2 regions of the Leifsonia sp. GW821-FHT13C05 genome follow, and region 1 is predicted to be linked to the other one. Evidence: predicted binding sites of a transcription regulator. Region 1 holds the regulator's gene; the other holds the start of a gene.
The links. Region 1 encodes HspR, which represses chaperone genes until heat shock. Its sites were predicted from a motif close to AAGTTGAGTCNNNNNGACTCAACTT; they were not measured.
Positions count from the first base shown of each region.

Region 2: AC1ROC_RS06440 (ATP-dependent Clp protease ATP-binding subunit) is a predicted target of HspR. The motif match lies at 3,646-3,670, and genes of this name have one in related genera.

Region 1 is NZ_JBXAPT010000002.1:501,069-508,777, reverse strand. Features, by position in the region: gene dnaK (molecular chaperone DnaK) at 1-1,587, shown strand, start outside; gene AC1ROC_RS09020 (nucleotide exchange factor GrpE) at 1,590-2,282, shown strand; gene AC1ROC_RS09015 (DnaJ C-terminal domain-containing protein) at 2,450-3,439, shown strand; gene AC1ROC_RS09010 (heat shock protein transcriptional repressor HspR) at 3,442-3,858, shown strand; gene tdh (L-threonine 3-dehydrogenase) at 3,970-5,013, shown strand; gene AC1ROC_RS09000 (glycine C-acetyltransferase) at 5,013-6,197, shown strand; gene AC1ROC_RS08995 (LacI family DNA-binding transcriptional regulator) at 6,194-7,243, opposite strand; gene AC1ROC_RS08990 (MFS transporter) at 7,386-7,709, shown strand, end outside.
Region 2 is NZ_JBXAPT010000001.1:1,345,018-1,352,726, reverse strand. Features, by position in the region: gene AC1ROC_RS06465 (MFS transporter) at 1-172, shown strand, start outside; gene AC1ROC_RS06460 (helix-turn-helix transcriptional regulator) at 165-1,004, opposite strand; gene AC1ROC_RS06455 (SDR family oxidoreductase) at 1,105-1,887, shown strand; gene AC1ROC_RS06450 (DNA glycosylase AlkZ-like family protein) at 1,884-2,996, opposite strand; gene AC1ROC_RS06445 (hypothetical protein) at 2,996-3,466, opposite strand; gene AC1ROC_RS06440 (ATP-dependent Clp protease ATP-binding subunit) at 3,690-6,266, shown strand; gene AC1ROC_RS06435 (helix-turn-helix transcriptional regulator) at 6,391-6,582, opposite strand; gene AC1ROC_RS06430 (hypothetical protein) at 6,563-6,985, opposite strand; gene AC1ROC_RS06425 (transglycosylase domain-containing protein) at 7,114-7,709, shown strand, end outside.

The DNA of each region.
Region 1 (7,709 bases):
GCCCGCATCCTCGCCAAGCTCAAGAGGGACGCGGAGCAGTACCTCGGAGACACCGTGACGGACGCCGTCATCACCGTCCCCGCGTACTTCAACGACGCCGAGCGTCAGGCCACCAAGGAGGCCGGTGAGATCGCGGGCCTCAACGTGCTCCGCATCATCAACGAGCCCACCGCAGCCGCACTCGCGTACGGCCTCGACAAGGGCAAGGAAGACGAGCTCATCCTGGTCTTCGACCTCGGTGGTGGAACCTTCGACGTCTCCCTCCTCGAGGTGGGCAAGGACGACGACTTCTCGACCATCCAGGTCCGCGCGACCGCCGGTGACAACCGCCTCGGTGGAGACGACTGGGACCAGCGCATCGTCGAGTGGCTGATCAAGCGCTTCAAGGACTCGACCGGTGTCGACGTCTCGAAGGACAAGATCGCCCTGCAGCGTCTGAAGGAAGCCGCTGAGCAGGCCAAGAAGGAGCTCTCGTCGAGCATGTCGACGAGCATCCAGCTGCCGTACCTGTCGCTGACGGAGAACGGCCCGGCCAATCTCGACGAGACGCTCACCCGCGCCCAGTTCGAGCAGATGACCAGCGACCTCCTCGACCGCACCAAGAAGCCGTTCCAGGACGTCATCCGTGAGGCCGGCATCAAGGTGTCCGACATCTCGCACGTCGTGCTCGTCGGTGGTTCCACCCGCATGCCCGCCGTGAGCGAGCTCGTGAAGCAGGAGACCGGCGGCAAGGAGCCCAACAAGGGCGTGAACCCGGATGAGGTCGTCGCCGTCGGCGCCGCACTCCAGGCCGGCGTCCTGAAGGGCGAGCGCAAGGACGTCCTGCTCATCGACGTGACCCCCCTGAGCCTCGGAATCGAGACCAAGGGCGGCATCATGACGAAGCTGATCGACCGCAACACCGCGATCCCGACCAAGCGCAGCGAGACCTTCACGACCGCGGACGACAACCAGCCGTCCGTCGCCATCCAGGTCTTCCAGGGCGAGCGTGAGTTCACCCGCGACAACAAGCCGCTCGGCACCTTCGAGCTCACCGGCATCGCCCCGGCACCCCGTGGCATCCCGCAGGTCGAGGTGACCTTCGACATCGACGCCAACGGCATCGTGCACGTGTCCGCCAAGGACAAGGGCACCGGCAAGGAGCAGTCGATGACGATCACCGGCGGTTCCTCGCTGCCGAAGGACGACATCGAGCGCATGGTGCGCGAGGCCGAGGAGCACGCGGCCGAGGACAAGAAGCGTCGTGAGACCGCCGAGACCCGCAACACGGCCGAGCAGCTCGCATACTCGATCGAGAAGCTGATCAAGGACAACGAGGACAAGCTCCCCGAAGACGTCAAGAACGAGGTCCAGGGCGACGTCGACGCGTTGAAGACCGCACTCGCGGGCGACGACGAGGACGCTGTCAAGACCGCGTACGACAAGCTCAACGCGAGCCAGCAGAAGCTCGGAGAGGCGATCTACTCGTCCGCTCAGGCCGACGCGGGCGCCGGTGAGCAGGCTCCTGCAGGTGACCAGCCCGCCGAGGAGAACTCGGACGAGGATGTCATCGACGCAGAGGTCGTCGAAGACGAGGAGAAGAAGTAAGCATGTCGGACCAGAACCCCAACGGGCAGGGCGAAGACCCTGAGCGCGAGGAGCCGGTAGTCCGCGACAAGCGGAGGATCGACCCCGAGACCGGCAAGGTTCGGCAGCCGGCGGGCCAGGACGGCCAGGACGGCCAGGAGGGCGGGGACGCCGGAAACGACGCCCCCGACCTCGCCCACGAGGAACTCGTCGATGTCGGCCCGGCCGACGGCGAGGGCCTCGGGTCCTTCCTCTCCGACGAAGACCTGGACGTGCTGAGCGGCCAGTCGACGGCGGACCAGCTCGCGGCCGAACGGCTCGCCGACCTCCAGCGGGTCACCGCGGAGTACGCGAACTACCGCAAGCGGACAGAGTCCAACCGCGAGATCGAGCGCGAGCGCGCGGTCGGCGACACGGTGAAGAGCCTTCTTCCCGTGCTCGACGACCTCGACCGTGCCGAGAAGCACGGCGACCTCGAAGAGGGCAGCGCGTTCTCGACCATCGCGGCCAAGCTCCGGACCACCGCTGAGCGACTCGGCCTCACGCCGTACGGCGAGAAGGGCGACCCGTTCGACCCGCAGATCCACGAGGCGATCTTCCAGCAGCCGACCCCCGGCGTGACGGTCGACACCGTCGCGGACGTGGTCGAGACGGGCTACAAGCTCGGCTCCACCACGGTGCGGGTGGCCAAGGTCGTCGTCGCGGTTCCGGCCTAGGCTCCGGATGCGCACGCCACGCGAAGCGGCGGGATCCTCATCCCGCCGCTTCCGTGGTGCGCGCTCGCGATAGATGCAGACTTCATACACACAGACTTCACACCAACAGACTTCACACCAACAGACTTCATACACACAGGCACACACAGGCTGAGAAAGGAGGCGCCGTGGCAAGCCAGGACTGGTTCGACAAGGACTTCTACAAGGTTCTTGGCGTCTCCAAGGACGTCACCCCCGCGGAGCTCAAAAAGGTCTACCGCAAGCTCGCGCGCAAGTATCACCCGGACTCCAACCCGGGCGACCCGGCGGCAGAGGCCAAGTTCAAGGAGATCAGCGAAGCGCACTCCGTGCTCGGTGATCCCGAGCAGCGCAAAGAGTACGACCAGATTCGCGCGATGGGCTCCGGTGCCCGCTTCACCGCGCCGGGCTCGGCAGGCCAGGGCGGCTTCGACGACGTGTTCGGCGGGATGTTCGGCGGCGGTGGCAACCGCGGATACAGCTACCAGCAGGGCGGCAACTTCGACGACGTGTTCGGAGGGCTGTTCGGCAACAGCGGCGGTGGCTTCGGTTCGGCGAGCGGCGGATTCCGCGGCTACGGCGGACCGACCCGCGGCCGCGACGTGACCGCGCACACCACCATCGACTTCATCACGGCGACCAAGGGCGAGACCATCACCCTGCAGGCGTCGGACGGCAAGCCGATCAAGGTCAAGATCCCTGCCGGCGTCGCCGACGGGCAGAAGATCAAGCTGCGCGGCAAAGGCCAGCCCAGCCCGGATGGCGGAGAGCCGGGCGACATCGTCCTCACCGTCACCGTGCGCAAGCACCCGGTGTTCGAGCGCGACGGGCTCAACCTGCGCGTCACGGTTCCCGTGACGTTCGCGGAGGCGGCCCTCGGCGCGACCATCGAGGTGCCGACGCTGGGCGGCGACCCCGTCAAGCTGCGCGTCGCTCCGGGAACGCCGAGCGGCCGCGTGCTGCGCGTCAAGGGCCGCGGGGTGCAGACCTCGAAGGGCACCGGCGACCTGCTCGCCGTCGTCCAGGTGGCCGTGCCGTCGCACCTGTCCGCCGAGGCTCAGGAGGCGCTCAAGGAGTTCGCCGCGAAGCTTCCGGACGAGAACCCGCGCGAAGAGCTGCTCGCCAAGGCCCGCGCCTGATCATGGATGAGAACAGCCAGGTCTTCGTGATCTCGATCGCGGCCGAACTGGCGGGGATGCACCCACAGACCCTCCGCCAGTACGACAGGCTCGGTCTCGTCAGCCCGAGCAGGACGGCGGGCAAGTCCCGCAGGTACTCGATGCGGGATGTGGCGAAGCTGCAGGAGATCGCGCGGCTCGGCGCGGAGGGCGTGAGCCTGGAAGGGATCAGGCGCATCCTGGACCTGGAGGATCAGGTGGGAGCGCTGACCACCAGGGTCCGCGAACTGGAGACGGCGCTGGCCGACGAGCTCCTGAACCGCCCGGGCCACCGCGTGTTCGCCGCCGGCCCCGCGGGCGAGGTCGTCTCGCTGCGCGCGGGCACCCGAACCAGGCGCAGCACCCAGGTGGTCGTCTGGCGCCCGCTCGACAGAGACTGAAGCCTCTCGCCCGTCTAGGCTGTCAGCGGCGATACGTCCCGCCTCACGAGGGCGGCGCATCCCGAACAGCTTCAGCACCCCCACGAGGGGCCGTCCACAAGGAAGGTGGCGATGAAGGCTCTCTTCAAGAGCGAGGCCGGACCCGGTCTCGAACTGGTCGACGTACCGGAGCCCGTGATCGGGCAGGAGGACGTCAAGATCCGCGTGCTGCGGACGGGCATCTGCGGAACCGATCTGCACATCCAGCGCTGGGACGACTGGGCGGCCTCCGCCGTCGCCGCCCCGCTGATCCCCGGGCACGAGTTCTTCGGCGAGGTGGTCGAGGTCGGGCCGCTGGTGCACGACGTCGCCGTGGGCGATCAGGTGTCCGGCGAAGGGCACATCGTCTGCGGAACCTGCCGCAACTGTCGCGCCGGCCGCCGCCAGATGTGCATCCGCACCCAGGGCCTCGGCGTGCAGCGCAACGGTTCGTTCGCCGAATACCTCACCCTCCCCGCCACCAACGTCTGGGTGCACCACAGCACCATCGAGCCGGAGGTCGGCGCACTGTTCGACCCGCTCGGCAACGCGGTGCACACGGCCCTCGCGTTTCCCGTGGTCGGCGAGGACGTGCTGGTCACCGGATGCGGCCCCATCGGCCTCATGGCCATCGCCGTCGCGAGGCACGTCGGAGCGCGGTTCATCGTCGGCACGGACATCAGCGCATCCCGGCTCGCTCTCGCGGAGGGCATGGGCGCCGACTACACGGTCGACGTCTCGCAGGCCCCCATCCGCTCGGCGCAACAGGCGCTCGGGATGCGCGAAGGCTTCGACGTCGGCTTCGAGATGAGCGGGGCGCCCAGCGCGCTGCCGCAGATGATCGAGAACATGAACCACGGCGGCCGCATCGCCATGCTCGGGCTTCCCTCCGCGCCGATCGCGATCGACTGGGGCAACGTGGTCACCCACATGCTCACCCTCAAGGGCATCTACGGCCGTGAGATGTTCGAGACCTGGAACGCGATGGGCGCGATGCTGCAGACGTCGGCGACGCTGCGCGACGCCATCGCCTCCATCGTCTCCGACCGGTTCGCCGCGCGGGACTGGGAGAAGGGTTTCGCCGCCGCGGCGTCGGCAGGCGGAGGCAAAGTGATCCTGGATTGGACGGAGCTCTGATGTACGGAACGTTTCGGGAGACGGTCGCGACGCAGCTGAGCGAGATCGAGGAGGCCGGGCTCACCAAGCGCGAGCGCAGCATCCACGGTCCGCAGTCGTCGCAGATCGTGGCGGACGGCGCGGAGGTGCTCAACTTCTGCGCCAACAACTACCTGGGCCTCGCCGACCATCCTGCGCTGCGGGATGCGGCCAAGCTCGCGCTCGACGACTGGGGTTACGGCCTCGCCAGCGTGCGCTTCATCTGCGGAACGCAGGAGCAGCACCTGGAGCTGGAGCGGCGGGTGTCGCAGTTCCTCGGCACGGAGGCGACCATCCTGTTCTCGTCGTGCTTCGACGCGAACGGCGGCGTGTTCGAGACGCTGTTCACCGCGGACGACGCGATCGTCTCCGACGAGCTGAACCACGCATCCATCATCGACGGCATCCGCCTCTCCAAGGCGCAGCGGTTCCGCTACAAGAACCGCGACCTGGCCGACCTGCGCGCCCAGCTCACCGCGGCACGGGATGCGGGCGCCCGCCACACGGTGATCGTCACAGACGGCGTGTTCTCGATGGACGGGTACATCGCCCCGCTGCGCGAGATCTGCGACCTGGCGGACGAGTTCGGCGCCCTGGTGTTCGTGGACGACTCCCACGCCGTCGGGTTCGTCGGGGAGCACGGGAGGGGGACGCCGGAGTTCTGCGGCGTGGCGGACCGGGTGGACATCTACACCGGCACGTTCGGCAAGGCGCTGGGCGGCGCATCCGGCGGCTACGTGTCGTCGCACCGCGAGATCGTGGACCTGCTGCGCCAGCGCGCACGGCCCTACCTGTTCTCGAACACGCTGGCGCCGTCGATCGTCGCCGGCACCATCGCGGCACTCGACCTGCTGGAGCAGTCCGACCACCTGCGGGCGCAGCTCGTCGCCAACGCTGCACTGTTCCGCTCGCTGATGACCGAGGCCGGCTTCGACCTGCTGCCGGGCGAGCACCCGATCGTGCCGGTGATGTTCGGGGATGCAGCGCTCACTGCGCGCATCGCCGACGAGATGCAGCGCCACGGCGTGTACGTGACGGCGTTCTCGTTCCCGGTGGTCCCGCGCGGGAAGGCGCGCATCCGGGTGCAGCTGTCCGCGGCGCACACGGAGGACGAGATCCGGCGCTGCGTGGAGGCGTTCAGCGCTGCCAGGGATGCGGTGGCCTAGCGCTCCCTGCCCGCCCCGCCACTGCTGGGGGCGGCAGTGGACTCGCGCGCGATGACGCGCACGGGCGGTGCGTCGACGCGTTCGACGCGCTCGCCCGCGCGCATTCTCGTGTACGCGTCGTGCAGGGTCGCCGCGAGGGCGTCCGCGTCGAAGGCGACCGTGCTGAGGCGCGGGATGAACTCGGCGGAGCCCGCGTGGTCGTCTGCGCCGATCACCGACACGTCGTGCGGCACGTGGATGCCCGCGTCGGCCAGCGCGCGCACGGCCGCCATCGCGAGGCGGTCGTCGTATGCGGCGACGGCGGTGGGGCGCTCCGCGTCGAAGCGCCAGCCGCGCGCCCAGTCGCGGAGGGAGGCCGCCGACGTGCCGGCGTGGGAGACGGTGAGGGTGGCACCGGCGCGTGCTGCTGCGGCGCGCGCCCCGGCGAGGCGGGCGGCGGCGGTCGCGGCGGCCGTGGGGTCTGTCGGGGCGATGAACACGATCCGGTCGTGCCCGAGCCGCGTGAGCTCGCTGACGGCGGCGTCGCCGAACGGCTCCTGCGGCACGACGAGGGTGGGGGCGTAGCCGACCGGCTCCTGGCCGTGCACGATCAGCGCGCGGACCCCGGCGAGGCGCAGCAGCTCTGTCGCCTCCGCGTCGCAGCGGGCCGCCTCGGCGAGCACGGCCTCCGGGCGCAGCCGAGCCCAGAGCTGGGCGGCCTCCGCACCGGTGAGGTCGGTCTCGACGTGGCTGAGCGCATCCACCCCGTCGTCGACGGTGCGAGCGAGGAGTGCGGCGAACGCGCGTTCCAGCGTGGCTCCGCTGTCGCGCCCGGATGCGGTGAACAGCAGCCCGGAGACCGCCTCTCCGCTGGCGAGCGACCGCGCCGCCGTGTTGGGTGTGTAGCCGAGCAGCCTGGCGGCTTCGAGCACGCGGTGCCTGGTGTCGTCTGAGACCCGGGAGTTGGGCTTGTCGTTGAGCACGAAGGAGACCGTCGCGCGCGAGACGCCTGCCGCGAGGGCGACGTCTGCGCTCGTCGGGGCTTTGACGACGTGAGGGGTGAACATCCTGGTCTCAGTCTAGGCCGGAGCGACCTCGATGGTTACGCGAGTAAGCGGAAAACCGACCAATGACTTGTATTAAGCCGGACGGTGTCCTATGGTTACGCGTGTTAGCACGCAACGTCGCCTGCTCGAAAGGACAACCCCTGTGACAACGCCGTCGGAAGAAACCGGCACCACCCCCCAGCGTCCGGTTCAGCCCACCATCCCCTCCAACCTCTCCGGAGTGCCCGAAAGCTCGGCGCTCGCGTCGACCATCACCACCGCCGGCAGCCCGTTCAGCGCGGCCCCGACCTCCGCCGTCAGCGCGCAGCGCCCGGAGAAGGTGCGCATCCGGGGCAGGCTGCTCAAGCTGATGCTGTCGATGATGGTGGGCAACATCGCCATCTTCGCCATCTGGGGCGCCGTGCCGGGCGTGCTGCTCCCCCTGCAGGTGCAGGGCATCGTCGGCGAGCAGAACAGCGGACCCATC
Region 2 (7,709 bases), on a different contig from region 1:
CGACGCGAAGACGCTGGAGTCGATCTACCGGGATTCGCAGCTCTCGTCGCTCAGGATCTCGATCTTCGGCCTCATCGTGATCTCGGTCGGCTCCCTCGCGCTGTCGCGCGGCATCCCGACGCAGGTGCTGGGGCGCAAGCGGGAAGAGGAGACCGAGAAGACGGTCAGCTGAACGCCTGCATCCCGAGCACGCCGAGCAGGGCGAGCTTCTCCGCGCCGTCGGTGCGCGGGGGAGCGGTGAGGACGAGCAGACACTGCGACTGGTCCTCGGTGAACAGCACCTGGCAGTCCAGCTCGATCGGGCCGAGCTCCGGATGCACCAAGGTCTTGTGGTCCTCGAACCGGTTGGCGACCTCGTGCCTGTCCCACAGCTCGGCGAACTCCGCGCTCTCCCGCTGCAGGGCGCGCACCAGCTCGCCCGCCTGCGAGGCGGAGCCCATCGCGCCGTACGCGACCCGCAGCGAGGCGACCTGCGCGCGGCTCTGCCTGTCCCTGTCGTCCTCCGGGTACCGGATGCGCTCGGTCTCCGGATGCACGAACCACCGGTACGCCTCGAACCGTTCGATACCGGTGAAGCCGGAGCGGTCGCCGAGCAGCGCGGCCGACATGCCGTTCTGCACCAGGGTCTCCCCGAGGTTGGACAGGATCAGGGCGGGGGTGTCGTCGAGCCGGTCGAGCACGCGGAGCAGAGCGGGGGCGACGTGCGCCGCCCCGGCGAACCGGTCGGGCGGGTTGTGGCCTGCCGCGCGGAACAGGTAGTCGCGCTCGTCGCCGCTCAGGCGGAGGGCGCGGGCGAGGGAGCCGAGCATCTGCTCGCTCGGCTGCGGGCCGCGCTGCTGCTCGAGCCTGGTGTAGTAGTCGGCGGACATGTTCGCCAGCTGCGCCACCTCCTCCCGCCGCAGGCCGGGCGCGCGGCGGCGGGCGCCGGACGCGAGACCGACGTCGGAGGGCTGCAACTCCTCCCGGCGTCTGCGGAGGAAATCGGCGAGGTCTGCGCGGTCCATGTGTCCATCATCCGTCGTCCGGCCGTGGCGAGCCAGGGATCGCGCATCCCCCGATAACCGCTCTCTGCCGGGAGGCGCGCAGCCCCCGGACACTCGAAGCATGAACATCACAGGAAACACCGTCTTCATCCCCGGCGCGACCAGCGGGATCGGCCTCGCCATCGCCGTCGCCCTGCACGCGAAGGGCAACACCGTCATCGTCGGCGGCCGCCGGGCAGAACTGCTCGAACGGATCGCGGACGAGCACCCGGGCATCCACACCGTGCGGATCGACACGGCCGACCCGGAGAGCATCCGGTCGGCGTCCGCAGCGGTGATCGCCGCGCATCCCGACCTCAACGTACTGATCGCGATGGCCGGGATCATGCGGGTGGAGGACTGGCACTCGGCAGCAGGATTCCTAGCGTCCGCCGAGGCCACCGTCGTCACCAACCTGCTCGGCCCGATCCGGCTGATCGCCGCGTTCACCGAGCACCTGCAGAGCAGGCAGGATGCGACCATCGTCACCGTCTCGTCCGGTCTGGCGTTCGCCCCGCTCGCCGTGACGCCGAGCTACAACGCGACCAAGGCGGCCATCCACCAGCTGAGCGAGAGCATCCGGCTGCAGCTGGCCGACACGAGCGTGCGCGTCGTCGAGCTGGTGCCACCCGCGGTGCGCACCGGGCTGCTGCCCGGCCAGGAGGAGAGCGAGGTGGCGATGCCGCTCGACGCGTTCGTCTCCGAGGTCATGGAGCTGCTGGAGACGCAGCCGGATGCGCGGGAGATCCTGGTCGACCGGGTGAAGTTCCTGCGCTACGGAGAGGCGCGCGGCGACTACGAGATGGTGGTGGCTGCGCTCAACGCGAGCGACCCGCACGGGAAGGCGCCGGTCGCGGCGAACTAGGCGCGCTCGACGGCGAGGCCGAGCCAGGCGGCGAGGTCGGCGATCTCGGCGTCGACCGCATCCCGCGTCTCCGGCGTGAACGGTGTGTCCTCGTGCACGGCGGAGACGCGGAGGACGCCCGCCTTCTTGTCCGCGGTCGCGTCGAGCTTGCCGACCAGCCGGTCGCCGTGCAGGATCGGCAGCGCGAAGTAGCCCCAGCGTCGCTTCGCGGCCGGCTTGTACATCTCCAGCAGGTACTCGAACTCGAAGACCTCCAGCGTGCGCACCCTGTCGTGGATGAGCCTGTCGAACGGCGAGAGCAGCGCGGTGCGGCCGGAGAACGCGTGGCCGGCGCCGGCATCCAGAGCGTCCAGCGCATCCGGGTCGGCCCGCCACGGCCGGCTGCTGCCCTCGATCTCGACCGGCACGCCCGCTTCGCCGACCATCGCGGCGCGGGCGATGCCCTGCGAGCGCAGGCGACGGGCATCCCGGATGCGTGCGGCCTCCTCCTCGGGGACGACCTCGATGCCGGACGGATAGACGCGCTCCGCGAGGTCCCACGTGCGCTGCTTGCCGATGCGGCCTGCGGTCGCGATCTCGCCCCGGGCGGAGAGGAACTCGAGCATCCTGGTCACGTTCTGGCCGTGCGTCCAGCCGCTGGACTCCCACGGCACGGCCGCCGTATCAGGGATGTCGCGGGAGAGCAGAGGGCCGTCGGTGCGCAGCCGGGCGAGCACATCCAGGCGGAACTGCGCGTTCGCCTCCAGCCAGGCGTGCACGCCGCTTCCCTCGCGCGGCCACCTGGCCATCGCGTCGAGGTGCAGGCCGAGGGCGGAGGTGGGGCGGAGCATGGCGATGGGCGGGGTGCTCTGGTCGTCCTGCGCCTTCTGCTCGAACAGGGTGCGGTCGGTCTCGACCGCCTGGCGCAGCTGCTCCGGCCGGAAGGCGGAGCCGAGACGGGTCCAGGCGATCAGCTCTGCGCTCGGTGCGATGGCCGCCGTCGGGTCGAGTTGCAGCAGGGTGAGCTGCTCGACCAGGGGGATCAGTTCGGTGGGCCGGTCGGCGTCGAGGCGCTGCGCGGTCACCGCGATCCTGCGCGCCTCCGCGCGGCTCAGCCCGGTGGACGGCATCAGGCCTGGTGTCCCGCGTCCGCCAGTTCCTCGACGATGTGCTCGAACAGCGCAGAGGAGATGAGGTGCCGCCGGAGTGCTGTGCCCGCGACCTCCATCGGTCCTCCACCGCCCTGGCCGAGCGGCAGGCCGTCGAGGGGGACCGGAGGGATCTCGCGCAGCCGCGCCACGAGTTCCGCCTCGTCGAGCCGCCCTGCGCCGTACGCCTCGAACAGGCGGCCTGCGTACGCACCGCCGTCGCGGAGAGCGGTGATCTTGGCCCCCACCTCGTTGAGGTAGCCGAGCTCCCGCCACTGCAGGATGTTCGCGTGCGCCTTCCGCGCGGCGTTCGCGACGGCGGACTTGGCCTGGGCGGGCGGCGTGGACAGCGGCACCCGCGCACGGAACGCGGCGAGAGGGAGGTCGCTGAAGCGGACGAGGAATCGGGCGGCGTCGTGCTCGACGGAGACCGTGTCGGCGTCGGCGTGCATGGGGGACTGGAGCGCTGACGCTACAGCGTCGTACAGCGCCCTCGCCTTGGCATTCGCGACGCCATTCCTGGAGCCGGCGCGACTTTCCATCCACCAAGGTTAACGCGGCCGACGGTCGACGGCGAACGCGCCGCGGCTGTGTTCGGGCCTGCGGGAATACCTCGCACCCCGCAGCGTTGAACTTGAGTGCAGTTCACTCAACTTTCAACACACAGGAGATTTCGTGCCCGAAGACTTCACTCCCGACAGTAACGAAGGAAACTCGTTCGACGAGTTCCTCGCCCGTTACCTCGCGGGTGAGCGTGCGCGTACCGCGCGCTCCATCGACATCAGCCGGTTCCTGAGCCGGCGCACGCAGGAGACCCTCGCCGAGGCCGGACGGTTCGCGCTCGAACACGGCCACCGGGAGCTCGACGCCCTGCACATCCTCCGCGTCATGGCGACGGCAGAGCCCGCCGCAGACGCCATGCGCCGCATCGGCGCGGACCCGCAGGCGGTCGCCGCCGCGGCAGAGCAGCGACTCCCGCAGACGGGCGACCCCGTCGACGTGGATGCCGCATCCATCACCCCGTCCGCCCAGCGGGCGCTGTTCCACGCGTACCAGGTCGCCCGCGCATCCGGATCGACGTACATCGACCCCGAGCACCTCTTCTTCGCGCTCGTCATCATCCAGGACGCCCCCGCGGGGCAGGTGCTGCAGGCGGCAGGCGTCACCCCGGATGCGCTGACCTCCGCCATGCGCCAGACCACGACCGTCGGCGCCGGAACTGCTGGACAGGCCGCTGACGGAGAGGACGCGGAGAACGCATCCACCACTCCGATGCTCGACCAGTTCGGCACCGACCTGACCGCGCTCGCCCGCGACGGCAAGCTCGACCCGGTGATCGGCAGGCTCGACGAGATCGAGCAGACCGTGGAGATCCTGTCCCGGCGCACCAAGAACAACCCGGTGCTCGTCGGTGAGGCGGGCGTCGGCAAGACCGCGATCGTCGAAGGCCTCGCCAGCGCGATCGTCGACGGCGGAGTGCCGGAGCAGCTGCGCGACAAGCGCGTGGTGTCGCTCGACCTCGCCGGAATGGTGGCCGGCACCCGCTACCGCGGCGACTTCGAGGAGCGCCTCACGAAGCTGATGGACGAGATCAGCGCGGCCAAGGACGAGCTCATCGTGTTCATCGACGAGCTGCACACCGTGGTCGGCGCCGGCGGCTCGGGAGAGTCCGGCGGCATGGACGCCGGCAACATCCTGAAGCCGCGGCTCGCCAGGGGCGACCTGCACCTGGTCGGCGCGACCACGCTCAAGGAGTACCGCCGCATCGAGAAGGACCCGGCCCTCGAACGCCGCTTCCAGCCCGTGACGGTCGGCGAGCCCAGCATCGAGGACGCCGTGCTCATCCTCTCCGGGCTCCGCGGAGCGTACGAGGAGCACCACGGGGTGCGATACACCGACGACGCGATCCGCGCGGCCGTCGAACTGTCCGCCCGCTACGTCTCCGACCGCTTCCTGCCGGACAAGGCCATCGACCTCATCGACCAGGCTGGGGCTCGCCTCCGCCTGCGTCTCGGCAAGCGCGTCGACACGACAGAGCTGATGGCGACCCTCGCCACCCTCGAGTCGGAGAAGAACTCCGCTGTCGCGTCCGAGCACTACGAGGAGGCGTCGCGCCTCCGCGACGAGATCGAGGCGGTGCAGCGTTCGCTGGACGAGCTCGGCTCCGCGCCCCGGCCGGATGCTGTGGTCGACGAGCCGGAGATCGCCGGCGTCATCTCGCGGGCGACGGGCATCCCGGTCAGCCGCATCGGAGAAGCGGACCGCGAACGCCTCGCCAAACTCGAGACAGAGCTGCACGAGCGCGTGATCGGTCAGGACGACGCGGTCGTCGCCGTCGCGAAGGCGGTGCGCCGCAACAGGACAGGGCTCGGAGACGAGCGCCGCCCCGTCGGCAGCTTCCTCTTCCTCGGCCCCACCGGCGTCGGCAAGACGGAACTCGCGAAGGCGCTCGCCGCCTCCCTGTTCGGTGACGAGAAGGCGATGCTCCGCTTCGACATGAGCGAGTTCGGCGAACGCCACACGGTCGCCCGTCTGGTCGGCGCCCCTCCCGGATACGTCGGATACGACGAGGCAGGCCAGCTCACCGAGCGTGTGCGCCGCAACCCGTACTCTGTCGTGCTGTTCGACGAGATCGAGAAGGCGCACCCCGACGTGTTCAACCTGCTGCTGCAGGTGCTCGACGACGGCCGCCTCACCGACGGCCAGGGCAGGACGGTCGACTTCCGCAACACGGTGGTCATCATGACCTCCAACCTCGGCTCGGAGTTCCTCGCATCCCGCAGCGGCGCCCTCGGCTTCGTGCCGGTCGGCGGCGACGCCTCAGCATCCGGTTTCGCGTCGGAGAAAGACCTGCGCGACCGCGTGATGGGCAAACTGCGCGAGGCGATGCGTCCCGAGTTCCTCAACAGGATCGACGAGATCGTGCTGTTCAGGAAGCTCGACGCCGAGCAGCTGCGCGACATCGTGCGCCTCCTCCTTACGGCGACGAGCGCCCGCCTCGGTGCGCGCTCGATCGGCTTCGAGGCGACAGACGCCGCGGTGGAATGGATCGCCGACGCCGGCTACGAGCCGGAATACGGCGCCCGCCCCCTGCGCAGGGTCATCCAGCGCGAGATCGACGACAGGATCGCCGAACTCATGGTGAGCGGCGAGCTGACCGACGGCGGCACCGTCACCGTCGACGCAGTGGACGGCGCCGTGCGGGTGACCGCCGGTGCGCGTGCTGCGGAGTGGATGGCGCGGGCGGCGTAGCCGCGGTCGTGCTGTGAGGTGAGAGGCGGCGTCCCCGGGAGGGGGCGCCGCCTCTTTGTGTGTGCGCATTCAGTGCACGTGCATCCCAGTTGGAGCACGTGCCGCTAGCGGACGGTGACCGCGATCAGTCCAGGCTGAAGATGTCTTCGACGGGGACATGGAAGCGGCGGGCGAGTTTCAATGCGAGCGTCAGGCTGGCCTGGAACGTGTCGTTCTCGAGGGCGACGATCGTGCGTCGTGACACGCCGCAGTCCGTGGCGAGCTGGCTCTGCGTCAGTCCGGCCGCGAGGCGGTGCTCACGAATCCTGTTCCGCATCCTGACTTCCGTATCTGGTCGTGCTGACGGCCGAGCGTGCCCAGACGTCGATCACCAGCGCGACGACGTAGCCGAGCATCACAAAGCCGGGTGGCCAATCCGAGCCGACGGTGAACGTCAGGGTGCCGAGGAGGACCGCGAGGACCAGAGCGTCGACGAAGGCCGCTGCGCGCACGCGCAGTGCGGTGTGCGACTCGACGCTCTCCGCCTCCGCCGCCAGCGTCGCTCGCTCCCTCGCGGTGCGGAAAGCGAAGGTGCCGATGGCGCCGATCAGCACGATCGCACCGAGCAGCCACGGGTAGACCGGGCGGGCAGAGGCCGTGGAGTTCCCCCAGGCGGCGATGGCCGCGAGCCCGAGCAGGCAGCAGGCCAGGAAGACGATGTATGTGCTGCGGTTCTTCATTGAAGGCCTCTCGGAGATGGAGCGCGTGAAGTCTACTTCACCTTCGATTGCACCCACTCTGAAAGGACGGACAGGGTTCGCCGCGGTGCGTCAGTGGTTTCTGAGTGTTGCGGTGAAACGCTGGATGGATGTCTTCCCGCCCGCAGTTCCGTGACCGGCCGTGGTTCGTCGCGCTCTCGCGGCGGTTCGATCCGTTGCGGGGGTACGAGATCCGGCCGGCGAGGTCGCGGGCGGGGCTGATCGCGCAGTTCGGGGTGGTCGCGCTCATCGCGGCCGTGCTGAGTTCGGTGTTCGTCATGCCCGGATTCCTGGGAGTCGGCCAGACGGCGGCTGCCGCATCCAGTGCGTTCGAGGCGCTGCCGTCGAACCTGGAGATCCAGCCGTTCGCGCAGAACACCACCGTGTACGCCAAGAAGGGCGGGGCGGATGTCCCGATCGCCTCGTTCTATGCGCAGAACAGGCAGGACGTCGGCTGGAAGGATGTGGCGCAGACCGTCAAGGACGCCACCGTGGCCGCCGAGGACCCCCGGTTCTACTCCGAGGGCGCCGTCGACCTGCTCGGGACCGTGCGCGGGGCGTTGTCGACCGTGAGCGGGAGTTCGGTGCAGGGCGGGTCATCAATCACGCAGCAGTACGTCAAGAACGTCGAGGTGGAACGCTGCGACGCGCTCACCGACGCCAAGAAGCTGCAGGCCTGCTACACCGACGCCGCCGGGGTCACCCT